Linked DNA regions of Idiomarina loihiensis L2TR. The protein of the gene in region 1 interacts with the protein of each later gene in a pairwise test. Links are inferred from orthologs where the notes say so. Each region holds a gene or a part of one and is shown on either strand. Other genes may lie near its edges.

What was found.
Region 2: the proteins of dnaE (region 1) and IL_RS09190 interact in binary tests that used the Escherichia coli proteins (3 or more experiments, as listed by UniProt). The link is inferred for Idiomarina loihiensis L2TR from one-to-one orthologs.

What each region holds. Positions count from the first base shown.
Region 1 is NC_006512.1:1,812,467-1,816,481, forward strand. It holds dnaE (DNA polymerase III subunit alpha), read right to left. Parts: upstream 3,678-4,015; coding sequence 201-3,677; downstream 1-200. Other genes in the region: accA (acetyl-CoA carboxylase carboxyl transferase subunit alpha), read right to left, coding at 1-185; IL_RS08635 (NAD(P)/FAD-dependent oxidoreductase), read right to left, coding at 3,756-4,015. UniProt on the Escherichia coli protein: DNA polymerase III is a complex, multichain enzyme responsible for most of the replicative synthesis in bacteria. This DNA polymerase also exhibits 3' to 5' exonuclease activity. The alpha chain is the DNA polymerase catalytic subunit.
Region 2 is NC_006512.1:1,923,192-1,931,588, forward strand. Bases 2,168-5,012 are described here. They hold IL_RS09190 (pyridoxal phosphate-dependent aminotransferase), read left to right. Parts: upstream 2,168-2,918; coding sequence 2,919-4,106; downstream 4,107-5,012. Other genes in these bases: IL_RS09185 (MATE family efflux transporter), read right to left, coding at 2,168-2,785. Also shown: excinuclease ABC subunit UvrB, read right to left, coding at 1-1,434; more of IL_RS09185, read right to left, coding at 1,427-2,167; IL_RS09205 (glycosyltransferase family protein), read right to left, coding at 5,018-6,049; IL_RS09210 (phosphatase PAP2 family protein), read right to left, coding at 6,046-6,555; electron transport complex subunit RsxA, read left to right, coding at 6,750-7,331; electron transport complex subunit RsxB, read left to right, coding at 7,331-7,912; electron transport complex subunit RsxC, read left to right, coding at 7,909-8,397. UniProt on the Escherichia coli protein: Shows aminotransferase activity with methionine and histidine as substrates, and to a lesser extent also with phenylalanine.

The DNA.
Region 1 (4,015 bases):
ACCTGCCACGCACCTAAATCAGAAAAGATTTTCTCTGTCAGTTCCTGACTCTTGGTGGTCAGTCGCTGCACTTCCTCTTCTAAGTTAAGATCCAGTTGCCCGCGGTTGCCAACAGACTTCAGTTCTTCGATTTGCGCTTCAAGTTCCGCAATAGGTTGTTCAAAATCCAGAAAATTAAGGCTCATTCGCTGTCATTTCCTTTAAAATTCAAGTGAAACTTGCTGAGTTCCCAGCAAATTCTGTAATTCGTATATTAATTCATCAGACGGATTCACATACCATTGTGCGCCAACATTTAACGTGGCTTCAACGCGTTCCGACTGATACCGCATTTTTATCGGACAAGTCCCTTCAGCAAAGGGCTGTAATAGCTTTTCCAGTTTTCCGGCAAGACCTTTAGCAAGCTGCTCATCCGTTACTGTAATTGCTAAATGCCGGAGATAAGTTTCCCGAGCCTGCTCAATTGCCATCACTTCTCTGGCAGTCATTGTATTGCTATTACTGAAGTTATCAAATCTGACCTCACCTTTTATCCACAAAATTCGGTCTTTTTCGAGCAATTCCTGATAACTTTCGTATTCGTTACTAAATAAGCGTACATCCATGCGCGCTGTTTTGTCATCTAAAGTCACTATAGCAAAACGCTGACCTCTTTTATTGGTCAGTACTCTCACATCAATCACCAGCCCGGCAATAGCAATACTCTCATCTTTACGGGTAGGAGTAACATTGGACAATGTACTATTAATGTAATGTTTGAGCTCTGCACGAAAACGGTTAATGGGGTGACCAGTCAAATAAAGACCGAGGGTATCGCGCTCTCCTTCCAACCAGACCGCTTCCGACCATTTACGTACGCTGACAAACTCCTGTTCAACCGCTTCAGGTTCGGTGGTAAGTACCCCAAACATATCCGACTGACCAATTTTTTCCGCATTCAAATGCTGTTCGGCCTGACGAATGGCTTTTTCCAGCGTCGCCATTAATGAAGCACGGTGAGGTCCTAAGTTGTCCATTGCGCCAGCACGAATTAAGCGCTGCAGAATGCGCTTATTCATTCGCTTCAGATCAACCCGGCAACAGAAGTCGAATAAATCCCGGAACGGCCCGCCTTCTTGCCGGGCTTTAATAATAGACTCAATTGGCGCTTCACCCACACCTTTTATTGCGCCTATACCGTACACCACTCGTTGCTGTTCATCGACGGTAAACTTATATTCGCCTTTGTTTACGTCCGGAGGCAGCAAGTCCAGTCCCATGCGTTCACATTCGTCCGCCAAAGTGACAATTTTGTCGGTATTATCCATATCGGCGGACATCACCGCAGCCATAAACTCTGCCGGGAAGTGGGTTTTCATCCATAAAGTCTGGTATGAAACTAAAGCGTAGGCAGCCGAGTGCGACTTGTTAAAGCCATAACCGGCAAATTTCTCTACCAAGTCGAAGATTTTCGTCGCCAGTTCAGGGTCAATATTATTTTGCGCCGCACCCTTAGCAAAAATTTCTCGTTGCTTAGCCATTTCCTCGGGCTTTTTCTTACCCATTGCACGGCGTAACAAATCTGCGCCACCCAAAGTGTAGCCAGCCAGAACCTGGGCAATTTGCATGACCTGTTCCTGGTAGAGGATGACACCGTAAGTCGGCTCTAGTATGGGCTGCAAACTCTCATGCTGATACTCAGCATCGGGGTACGAAATTTCTTCCCTGCCGTGCTTCCGGTCAATAAAGTTATCAACCATGCCAGACTGCAGTGGCCCCGGCCGGAATAGCGCCACCAGGGCGATAATGTCTTCGAAAGAGTCTGGCAAAAGCTTTTTAATAAGCTCTTTCATGCCACGCGACTCTAACTGAAACACCGCCGTTGTTTCGGCTTTTTTCAACAGTTTAAAACACGCCGGATCAGTTAAATCAATCGACGTAATATCAATAGGATCTTTACCGCTCTTAGCATGCCGGCGGTTCACCATATCAACCGCCCACTGAATAATGGTCAGCGTTCTCAAACCCAAAAAGTCGAACTTAACCAGACCTGCCGACTCAACATCGTCTTTATCAAACTGAGTGACCGGGTTGTTACCTTCATCATCGCAATACAGTGGCGAGAAGTCGGTTATTTTGGTTGGAGAAATAACCACGCCACCAGCGTGTTTACCAGCATTACGAGTCACGCCTTCAAGAATACGAGCCATATCAATAATGGCCTTAACTTCTTCATCCTGGTCGTACGCGGCGCCAAGCTGGGGCTCAATTTCAAAGGCTTTGGCCAGAGTCATGCCCGGATCGCCCGGTATTAACTTGGAAATTCGGTCGACAAAACCATAGGGATGAGCCAGTACCCGTCCGACATCGCGTATCGCAGCCTTAGCCGCCATAGTACCGAAGGTAATAATTTGCGAAACCGCTTCACGACCATACAGGTCAGCAACGTGATCGATAACTTCATCCCGACGATCCATACAGAAGTCGACATCGAAATCTGGCATAGAAACCCGTTCAGGGTTAAGGAATCGCTCAAAAAGTAAGTCAAATTCAAGCGGATCCAAATCTGTTATTTTAAGTGCATAAGCCACCAGAGAGCCTGCACCTGAACCGCGCCCCGGGCCTACGGGTATGCCGTTATCTTTACTCCACTGAATGAACTCCATAACGATAAGGAAATACCCGGGGAAGCCCATATCGTTTATAACACCAAGCTCGCGCTTAAGTCGTTCGTCGTATTCTGGTCGTTTCTGCTCTCGCTCTTCCGCGTCAGGAAACAAAAACTCTAAACGTTCTTCCAGCCCTTCTTCCGAAACCTTAATTAAGAACTCTTCAGTCGTCAGGTCGCCAGTGGGAAACTTAGGCAGGAAGTATTCGCCCAAACGCACAGTGACATTACAGCGCTTGGCTATTTCAACAGTATTTTCTATTGCTTCAGGAATGTCAGAAAACAACTCACTCATTTCTTCGCTGGAGCGCAAATATTGTTGTGGTGAATATTTTTTCGGCCGACGTTTATCTTCCAACTGGTACCCGTCGTGAATAGCCACACGAATTTCGTGAGCATCAAAGTCTTCTTCTTTCAGGAAAACCACTTCATTAGTAGCGACAACGGGTAGGCCTGTTTCCCCGGCTAAAGCCACCGCTTTATGTAAATAGTTTTCTTCCTGAGGCCGGCCGGTGCGCACAAGCTCAAGATAATAGCGGTCAGGAAAATATTGCTGGTAGAAATCGAGGGCAGCATCCAGCTGGCTGTCATGGCCTTTAATTAGAGCCTGTCCTACATCACCCTGACGGCTTCCGGACAACAAAATAATGCCCTCGTTATGCTCCTTCAGCCAGTCTTTATCGATAACCGGCTTGCCTTTAATATTACCGCGCAAATAAGCTTTTGAAATAAGCTGAGTTATCTGCTGATAACCTTCATTATCCATTGCCAGTGCGGTCAGGCGGAAAATTTCAGATTCAGGATAGTCAGCCTGCACCCAGAAATCGCACCCTATTAAAGGCTTTAAGCCCAATTGGTGCGCTTTTCCATAGTAGCGAACCAGACCACAAAAGTTCATTTGGTCGGTAATGGCTAAAGCAGGCATACCCGCTTCAGCAACAGCCTCACAAATTGGACCAACTTTCGCCAGCCCATCTATCATGGAAAAGTCGCTATGAACTCTTAAGTGAACAAAATTTGGTGCAGTCATTTTACGGATACAGTCTGGCTTTTTTCATTATCATTTTAGGGTCGTTATTGTGCCTTAAGCAGCCTCTGAAGTATATCGTCAGTGTAACTTCAGTCGCGGTTTTACAACATGGTTAAGTTTGTCCACCATTAACAACAAAAACATCTTCCACCAGCCGTGTAAGGCTCTCTGGTGCATACGATATAAACTGGCGTACGCCCAACGCGCTAAAGTGCCTTCAAGCGACATTGACAGACTTTTACTTTGCATTAAATTACCCACCGCCGAAAAACGACTCAGTGAGACGAGTGAACCCCGGTCTTTATATTTGAAGGCTTTTGCCGGTTTGTTGCGGTACT
Region 2 (8,397 bases), 110 kb from region 1 along the record:
ATGCAGATAACGCACCTTTATGCCGTGTTCATCCAGATAGTCGGCTAAATCTTCCGACATCTTTTTGGTCAAAGTTGTCGCCAGCACCCGCTCGCCGACCTCTGTCCGCAAGCGTATTTCAGACATTAAATCATCCACCTGGGTGGCAACCGGACGCACTTCTATCTGCGGATCAATCAATCCTGTCGGCCTGACAACCTGCTCAACCACTTCATTACCACTGCGCTCTAATTCATACTTGCCCGGTGTCGCTGACACATACAGGGTTTGTGGCGCTATAGCCTCAAACTCATCAAATTTAAGCGGCCGGTTATCCAGTGCTGACGGTAAACGGAAACCGTATTCCACCAGATTTTCTTTACGCGAGCGGTCGCCTTTATACATAGCGCCAATCTGCGACACAGTAACGTGTGACTCATCAATGATAAGCAGTGCGTTATCCGGTAAGTAGTCCATTAAGGTTGGTGGCGGCTCGCCCGGCGCACGACCGGATAAATAGCGTGAGTAGTTTTCAATGCCCGAGCAATAGCCAAGCTCCAGCATCATTTCAATATCAAACTGCGTACGCTGATTAATCCGCTGCTCTTCTATGAGTTTATTTTGCTTAAGCAGAATATCGCGACGATCTTTCAGTTCATCTTTTATCTTTTCAATGGCTTTAACCAGCACTTCCCGCGGTGTTACATAATGCGTTTTCGGATAAATAGTGGCGCGCGCAACGTCTTTTTCCGTAATCTGTCCGGTTAAAGGTTCAAAAAAGCTAATCCGATCAACTTCGCTGTCAAACAGCTCCAGACGCACCGCTATTTCTTCCGACTCCGCCGGAAAGATATCTATCACATCGCCACGAACCCGGTAAGTACCGCGCTCGAAGGCTGCGTCGTTTCGCTTATACTGCAACTGAGCCAAACGCCGCAGAACGTCGCGCTGATCGATAATGTCGCCACGACGCAAATGCAACATCATTTTCATGTAAGACTCGGGATCACCCAGACCGTAGATGGCTGATACCGACGCAACCAGAACCACATCACGGCGTTCCATCAGAGCTTTGGTAGCTGACAAGCGCATTTGCTCTATGTGGTCGTTAATTGAGGCGTCTTTCTCAATGAAAGTATCGGTTGTCGGCACATAAGCTTCAGGCTGATAGTAGTCATAGTAAGAGACAAAGTATTCCACCGCGTTATTGGGGAAATACTCTTTCATCTCACCATAAAGCTGCGCTGCCAGGGTTTTATTGTGTGCCAGTATCAAGGTAGGACGCTGCGAACGTTCAATGACATTCGCCATAGTAAAGGTTTTACCTGAACCAGTTACCCCCAACAGCACCTGATGCGCCAGACCGGCGTCCAGATTATCGAGCAGCGACTCAATGGCTTTGGGCTGGTCACCCGCCGGCTTGTATTTAGAAACCAGTTCAAATTTCTTAGCCACGTTCTCTCCTCAACTCGCGTGAAAACCACCAATACGCAATAACAGCAGTAAACAGATTAGCGACCACCCCGCCAATGAATAAACCGGTTAAGTCAGCGAGTACACTCCCCAAATAAGAGAGCGGTACGAATAAAACAAATAACCGAATGATACTTAACCACAACGCGTTCATTGGCCGGTGCACAGCATTAAAGCTGGAATTGGTCAGTATAATAATGCCCTGCAACCCGTAACCCAACGGCATAATATAAATAAAGAGCTTAACAATGTCGGCAACCGCCTGCTCTTCGGCAAATACCTGAGCTATCCAGTGTGCGGTTACCAGCATCAGTAAATAAATGATCGCCTGAATGGCCAGCACGGCTTTTAACGCGGTTCGATAGGCTTCTTTCACCCGATCAATACGATCCGCGCCGTAGTTCTGGCTAATTAATGGCGGCAACGACATAGACAACGCCAGTATAATGACGCTGGCCAGTGACTCCAGTCGGGACCCGACACCGAACGCTGCCACGGCTGGAGCTCCATAAGATGCGACAATAGCAGTCATCACTGACATAGCTAATGGCGTCAGCATATTGGCGCTGGCTGCCGGCATACCTATTTTTAAAATACCGCGGGCTGACTTAACCCATGCCTGAAAAAAAGGTCGTCCGGCCGGCGGTTTAGAAGAAACCAGCTTGTTTCTGCGCAGCAACCAAAACACTAAAAAGACACCACTAAACCAGGAAATAACACTAGCAAGAGCAGCACCTTCAATGCCCATGGCAGGAATAGGCCCTAGCCCAAAAATTAAAATTGGATCGAAAATGGCGTTCGCCAACCCACCGGAAGCCATAATAAGCGATGGTGTTCGTGTGTCACCGGCGGCTCGCAGAACCGCATTCCCAACCATAGGCGTAACCAACATCACGCAGCCCAGATACCAGAGCGTCATATACTCCCGTATCAATGGCATTAGCCGTTCCTGTGCCTGCAATAAACTGAAAACCGGATCCATCAGCAGGTAGCCAATAAGCGCCAATGCAGCAACTAGTATGGCGGATACTGAAAGCGCAGAAAAACCGTCAAAATGAGCCTCTTCCGGCCTGTCGGAGCCGTATTTACGGGCAATGACGGCAGAAGTGCCTATGCCTAAACCTATGGCCAGGCTTATAACGGTGAAAGTAACGGGAAAGGTAAAGCTGACAGCCGCAAGAGGGTCTGTTCCGAGCATACTGATAAAGAAGGTATCGACAACATTGAAGCTAATGAGAGTAGCCACACCGAAAATAACCGGCCAGGTCATTTCCCAGAGTTTTTGTCCTACCGGCGCGCTGATAAGACTTCTTGATGCGTCGGCAGCTGCCATTCAATCCCTCCTCAGTTCGATAGCCGAATAGTGTACATGAGACTGTGCTTTGTGGCTACGGAGAATAGACTTTAGCCACTGCGATCCGTATAGTAATGGGCATTTCAACCCTTGCGAAAAACAGGATCTGAACGTGGATTATCAACTCTCTGATCGTATCAATGCGATTCAACCATCGCCGACTCTGGCGGTTACTCAAAAAGCCAATGAATTACGCCAACAAGGCAAAGATGTTATTGGTCTGGGCGTCGGCGAGCCAGATTTTGATACACCAGATTTTATCAAAGAAGCGGCTATTCAGGCGATTCGCGATGGTAAAACAAAATATACTGCAGTTGATGGCATCGACGAGCTAAAAGATGCAGTCATTAAAAAGCTGCAGCGCGACAATAACCTGAGCTACGAGCGCAAAGAAATTATTGTCTCTGCCGGCGGCAAACACAGTATTTTTAATTTGCTCAGTGCCTGGTTAAACCCGGGTGATGAAGTCATTATCCCCGCACCTTATTGGGTTTCTTATCCGGATATGACCAAACTAGTTGGCGCAGAGCCCGTTATTGTTAAAGCCGGTATTGATCAGCGTTTTAAGATCACACCAGAACAACTGCGCGAAGCCTTGACCGATAAAACCCGGTTAATGTTCATTAATAGCCCGTCTAACCCGGCGGGAACGGCATACACAGCAGACGAACTAAAAGCTTTGGCTGAAGTATTGCGTGACTATCCAAAGGTACTTATCGCCACTGATGATATGTATGAACATATCCTCTGGAGTGATTCGGCTTTTGCTAACTTCCCTATGGTGGCTCCGGATCTTAAAGATCGCACCGTTATCCTGACCGGAGTATCCAAAGCTTATGCAATGACAGGCTGGCGTATCGGTTATGCTGCCGGACCTAAACCTATTATTGCAGCCATGAAAAAAATGCAGTCACAAAGTACTTCAAATCCAACCAGCATCAGTCAGTATGCAGCGGCGGCGGCATTAAATGGTGACCAGAGCTGCATTGACACAATGGTAAGTGCATTTAAAGAGCGTCACGACTACCTGGTAGATGCCTTAAATAGTATCGACGGCGTTAACTGTGTGCCCGGTGACGGTACCTTCTACGCGTTCGCACAGGTTGACGAACTAATGGCTAAAGCTAAGGTCAGCAGTGACGTTGAACTTTGCGAAAAACTACTTACCGAAGCAAACGTGGCCCTAGTGCCGGGCTCAGCTTTCGGTACCGATGGTTATTGCCGCCTGTCCTTTGCGACCAGCATGGATGTATTAAAAGAAGCGGTTAAGAGAATTAAAGACTTCTCAGAAAGTTTATAAAATAAAGGTTTTGGCGCCATTTTCCTGAATGAGCACCAAAACCCTATTAATTGAACAGTCATTCCAGCTCAAATCACGCCAATATTGCCCTTTTCTATTTTGATAGTTTTATTACAAATTACTAAAAGTTGACCTCAGATAAAGTCAATCAGATCCCGATCAATTTAAGCAATGTCAAGCCCGATCAACTTATTTTTAGAAAGATTTTTTGGCGCGTTTTTTAGTCAAATTCACTAAGAAATACACAAGTTGCTGATTCTTCAGGCATTGGTTGGTGACGTAATCACCAACATGAGTGTTTATTCATCAAAATAACATAACCCATTGTATTTTATAGAAATTAAATCACTGCGTTATTTTTTAACCAGACCTAAAAATGCCTTCAAACCCGCATGAGTCTTACGACTTAACAGAGTTAAACACAAGGTTATCCACAGATTCCGTGGATAAGATCATGTAGCCGTTATCTACTGCGACATTCAGATATCTGTGGATAATGAGATCAGCGATAAACATAGCACTTATGTTATAGATGAATATTTTACAGTTACTTGACATTGTCATCGACAGCGATTGGCGTATGTTTTAGCGCTAATATGATTAAAAAAGCTATTTTGTCGACTTTTTCGACAACCGAACCGTTTTCCTTTAAAAACCTTCGCAGAATAGTTGACACCCCTGCGTATGAGCTTTAATATTCGCAGCCGTTGAATGTTGTTCCCCAGTAGCTCAGTTGGTTAGAGCGGTGGACTGTTAATCCATGTGTCGTTGGTTCGAATCCAACCTGGGGAGCCAAGCAACATCCAACCTGTTCAATTCCCCAGTAGCTCAGTTGGTTAGAGCGGTGGACTGTTAATCCATGTGTCGTTGGTTCGAATCCAACCTGGGGAGCCACATTTAGAGAGAACCGCCTATACGGCGGTTTTTTCGTTTCTGGACCACAGCCCTGCACTCAGTTCAGTAACCGGCTGCTCAGCGCCTTTAGATATCCACTGAGCTAATTCATCTGCAACACTAGGCCAATATAACCGTTGCGGATTACGTTGGGTTAACCAGCTATCAATTGACACACTGTCGATTCGCTTAAGGACATGCGCCAACCCCTGCTCCTGCAGTATCTGCGCATTCCATTTTTGCTCAAACTGACCGGTCAAAGGTTTTACTGCAAGCGCTTTGCCCTGACTCAGAGCCTCGCAACTGGTTTCAAACCCCGCATTAGACAAAATAGCCGACGCCTTATTGAAGTGAGCGGCAAACTCCGCTCTCGAGGGAGGGTAACACTCAATATGACCTAAAGATTCGCGCTTTGCCAAAGGATGAAAAAAAGAAAACTCGTAATTATCTAAAGGCTGCAATTGTTCAATCACATGCCGTGGGTCTTCAAAGGGTAAATACACAACCACACGTTGCATTAAGCCACCACAGTTATTTTCTTCATGCCTGACCACAGGGGGAATCGCATTACCGGTTGAAAGCCAGTGCATACCGACAGGCTCTGAACAGGGCGCAAATGAAGATATCAGCTTTTTCTGCCACCAGGACAAACGCCGGAACAATTCAGGCTCTTGAAACGCATACTGACGACCCAAGCCAATACAGCGTACTCCGGCTTTCTTAGCCGCCCAGGCGGTTACGGGTTCATAATCTGTGATCACTAAATCGTAATTTTTTACCGGTAACTTTTTTACATCCTGCCAAAACTGACTCCAGTCGTTGTTCAGCAACGTCTTACGTCTTCGTAACCGCCCTTTTTCAGTGACAAAAGACAAACCCTGCTGCCACTGATAATCGCCGAAAACGTCCATATCGAATAAGCCGGCAACATCACGCCCCGATATCAGGTAATCAATATCAACATTATATTTTGCAAGAGACTTTGCCATGGTGTGACAGCGACTCAGGTGACCATTACCCGTGCCCTGTATACCATAAAGAATTTTCATATAACGAACTCCGATACGACAATAGCCAGCGAAGCGCCGGCAACAATATCGCTGGGGTAATGGACACCAACCACAACTCGGGAGGCACCAATGGCGGCAGCCCAGCCAAAACAGACTAAGCCAAGATTTGGGTAGTACTGATAGGTTACTGTAGAAAACAGAACCGCAGCTGCGGTATGGCCAGAGGGAAAACTGAATTTATCACTGGCGACAACCAAAGCGGCAAAGGATAAATTTAACTCACTGGGTCGCTGGCGCCGAAAACTGTTTTTCATTATCCAGTAAACCGGTAGCTCAAAAGCAAAGGCAAGTAACAGGTGGGCAAAATAGTCGTCGCCGGATTCGTCCAGAAGCCAGGCCATTAATGCAATAACCAGGTAACCGTAACCGTCACCACTGCGCGACGTCAGCAGTGCAATCTGTCCGGGCAAATCCTTAGCCCGCAAACCAGAAAATAAACAATAGCAATAGCGATCAAAACGTTGTAAATAACTGATTAGTACCATGTGGTTTAAAACCCATTTTGGCTTCAGTTGTAGCTACCTTGCCTAGCCTTTATGACACTAAATGAGCAGTTTCGTGAAGAAAGTATGACAATGCACAAATTTTCTCCAAAACACATGCCCTCTGTCTGTTGTTTATGGCGGCCAAAACACCGATAATATGCGGTCTTTGTTAAACACAGTATCCGGAAAGGTAAATGACCGATTACTTACTGCTACTGATAGGCACCGTGCTGGTTAATAACTTTGTACTGGTGAAGTTTCTGGGTTTATGCCCCTTTATGGGCGTTTCCGGCAAGCTGGACACGGCAATAGGCATGTCAGCAGCGACCACCTTTGTGCTGACCCTGGCCTCGGTCTGTAGCTACCTGGTTAACCAATACCTACTTGAGCCGCTCGACTTAATGTCGCTGCAAACGCTCAGTTTTATTCTGGTTATTGCTGTGGTCGTACAATTTACAGAAATGGTGGTACACAAAACCAGTCCTACGCTGTATCGGTTACTGGGTATTTTCCTGCCACTTATTACCACCAACTGTGCTGTATTAGGTGTGGCTTTGCTTAACGTCAACGAGCAACACAACTTTGTGCAGTCCATTGTTTATGGCTTGGGAGCCGCTATTGGTTTCTCGCTGGTACTTATTTTGTTCTCAGCTCTGCGTGAGCGCTTAGCTGCCGCCGACGTGCCGGTAGCGTTTAAAGGTTCAGCTATTGCGATGATAACCGCAGGGCTTATGTCTCTTGCCTTTATGGGCTTTAGCGGATTGGTGAGCGCTTAATGAGTTTATTCGGAGCAGTTATCGCGCTGGGTATATTAGCGCTGATATTCGGAGTGATTCTTGGCTTTGCCGCGGTTAAGTTCCGCGTCGAAAGCGATCCTATTGTCGACCAAATTGATGAAATTCTGCCACAAACACAATGTGGTCAATGCGGTTACCCCGGTTGCCGACCCTACGCACAAGCCATTGCCGACGGTGACGACATTAACAAATGTCCGCCGGGTGGCGAAGCGACCATAAAGCAGTTAGCCGATTTAATGGGCGTAGAAGCCAAGCCGCTGGATGATGCCCATGGCGAAGAAGACGTTAAAAAAGTCGCTGTTATCCGCGAGGACGAATGCATTGGTTGTACTAAATGTATTCAAGCCTGTCCGGTCGATGCCATTTTAGGTGCAGCGAAACAAATGCACACGGTTATCGAACATGAATGCACCGGCTGCGACCTTTGTGTTGAACCTTGTCCGGTCGACTGTATCGACATGGTAAAAGTAAAAGCAAGACCCGAAACCTGGCAATGGGATTTGGATACAGTGAAAGAGAACATAAAAGCCAATAGCATTCCGGTTAAGGTGGTGGAATGAGCGACGTGCAGGCAAACAAACATGACTTTAGCGCCAATGTGATAGGCCACTTCCCGGGCGGCGTTCATCCTCCTGAACGCAAGCACCCGGCCAGCAGCCAGCCCATTCGTAAACTTAAGTTACCGCAAGAGCTGATTTTGCCGGTGCGCCAGCACATTGGGCCTTCCGGTAAGGTTTTGGTTAAGGTCGGCGAGCGCGTCGATAAAGGCCAGCGTTTAACTGAAGCAGGGTTAAGTCAAGGATTACCCTTGCACGCTCCAACTTCTGGCACCATTGCCGCCATTGAAGAGCGCCCTACAGCACATGCATCGGGCTTGCCGGAACAGGCTATTGTCATTCACCCGGACGGCGAAAACCGCTGGGGAAATAAGCACGCACTGCCCGATTATCATGACGTTGAAATTTCACGCTTACTGGAACTGATTCAGGAAGCTGGTATTGCTGGTTTAGGTGGTGCAGGTTTTCCTACCGCTCAAAAGCTGGCA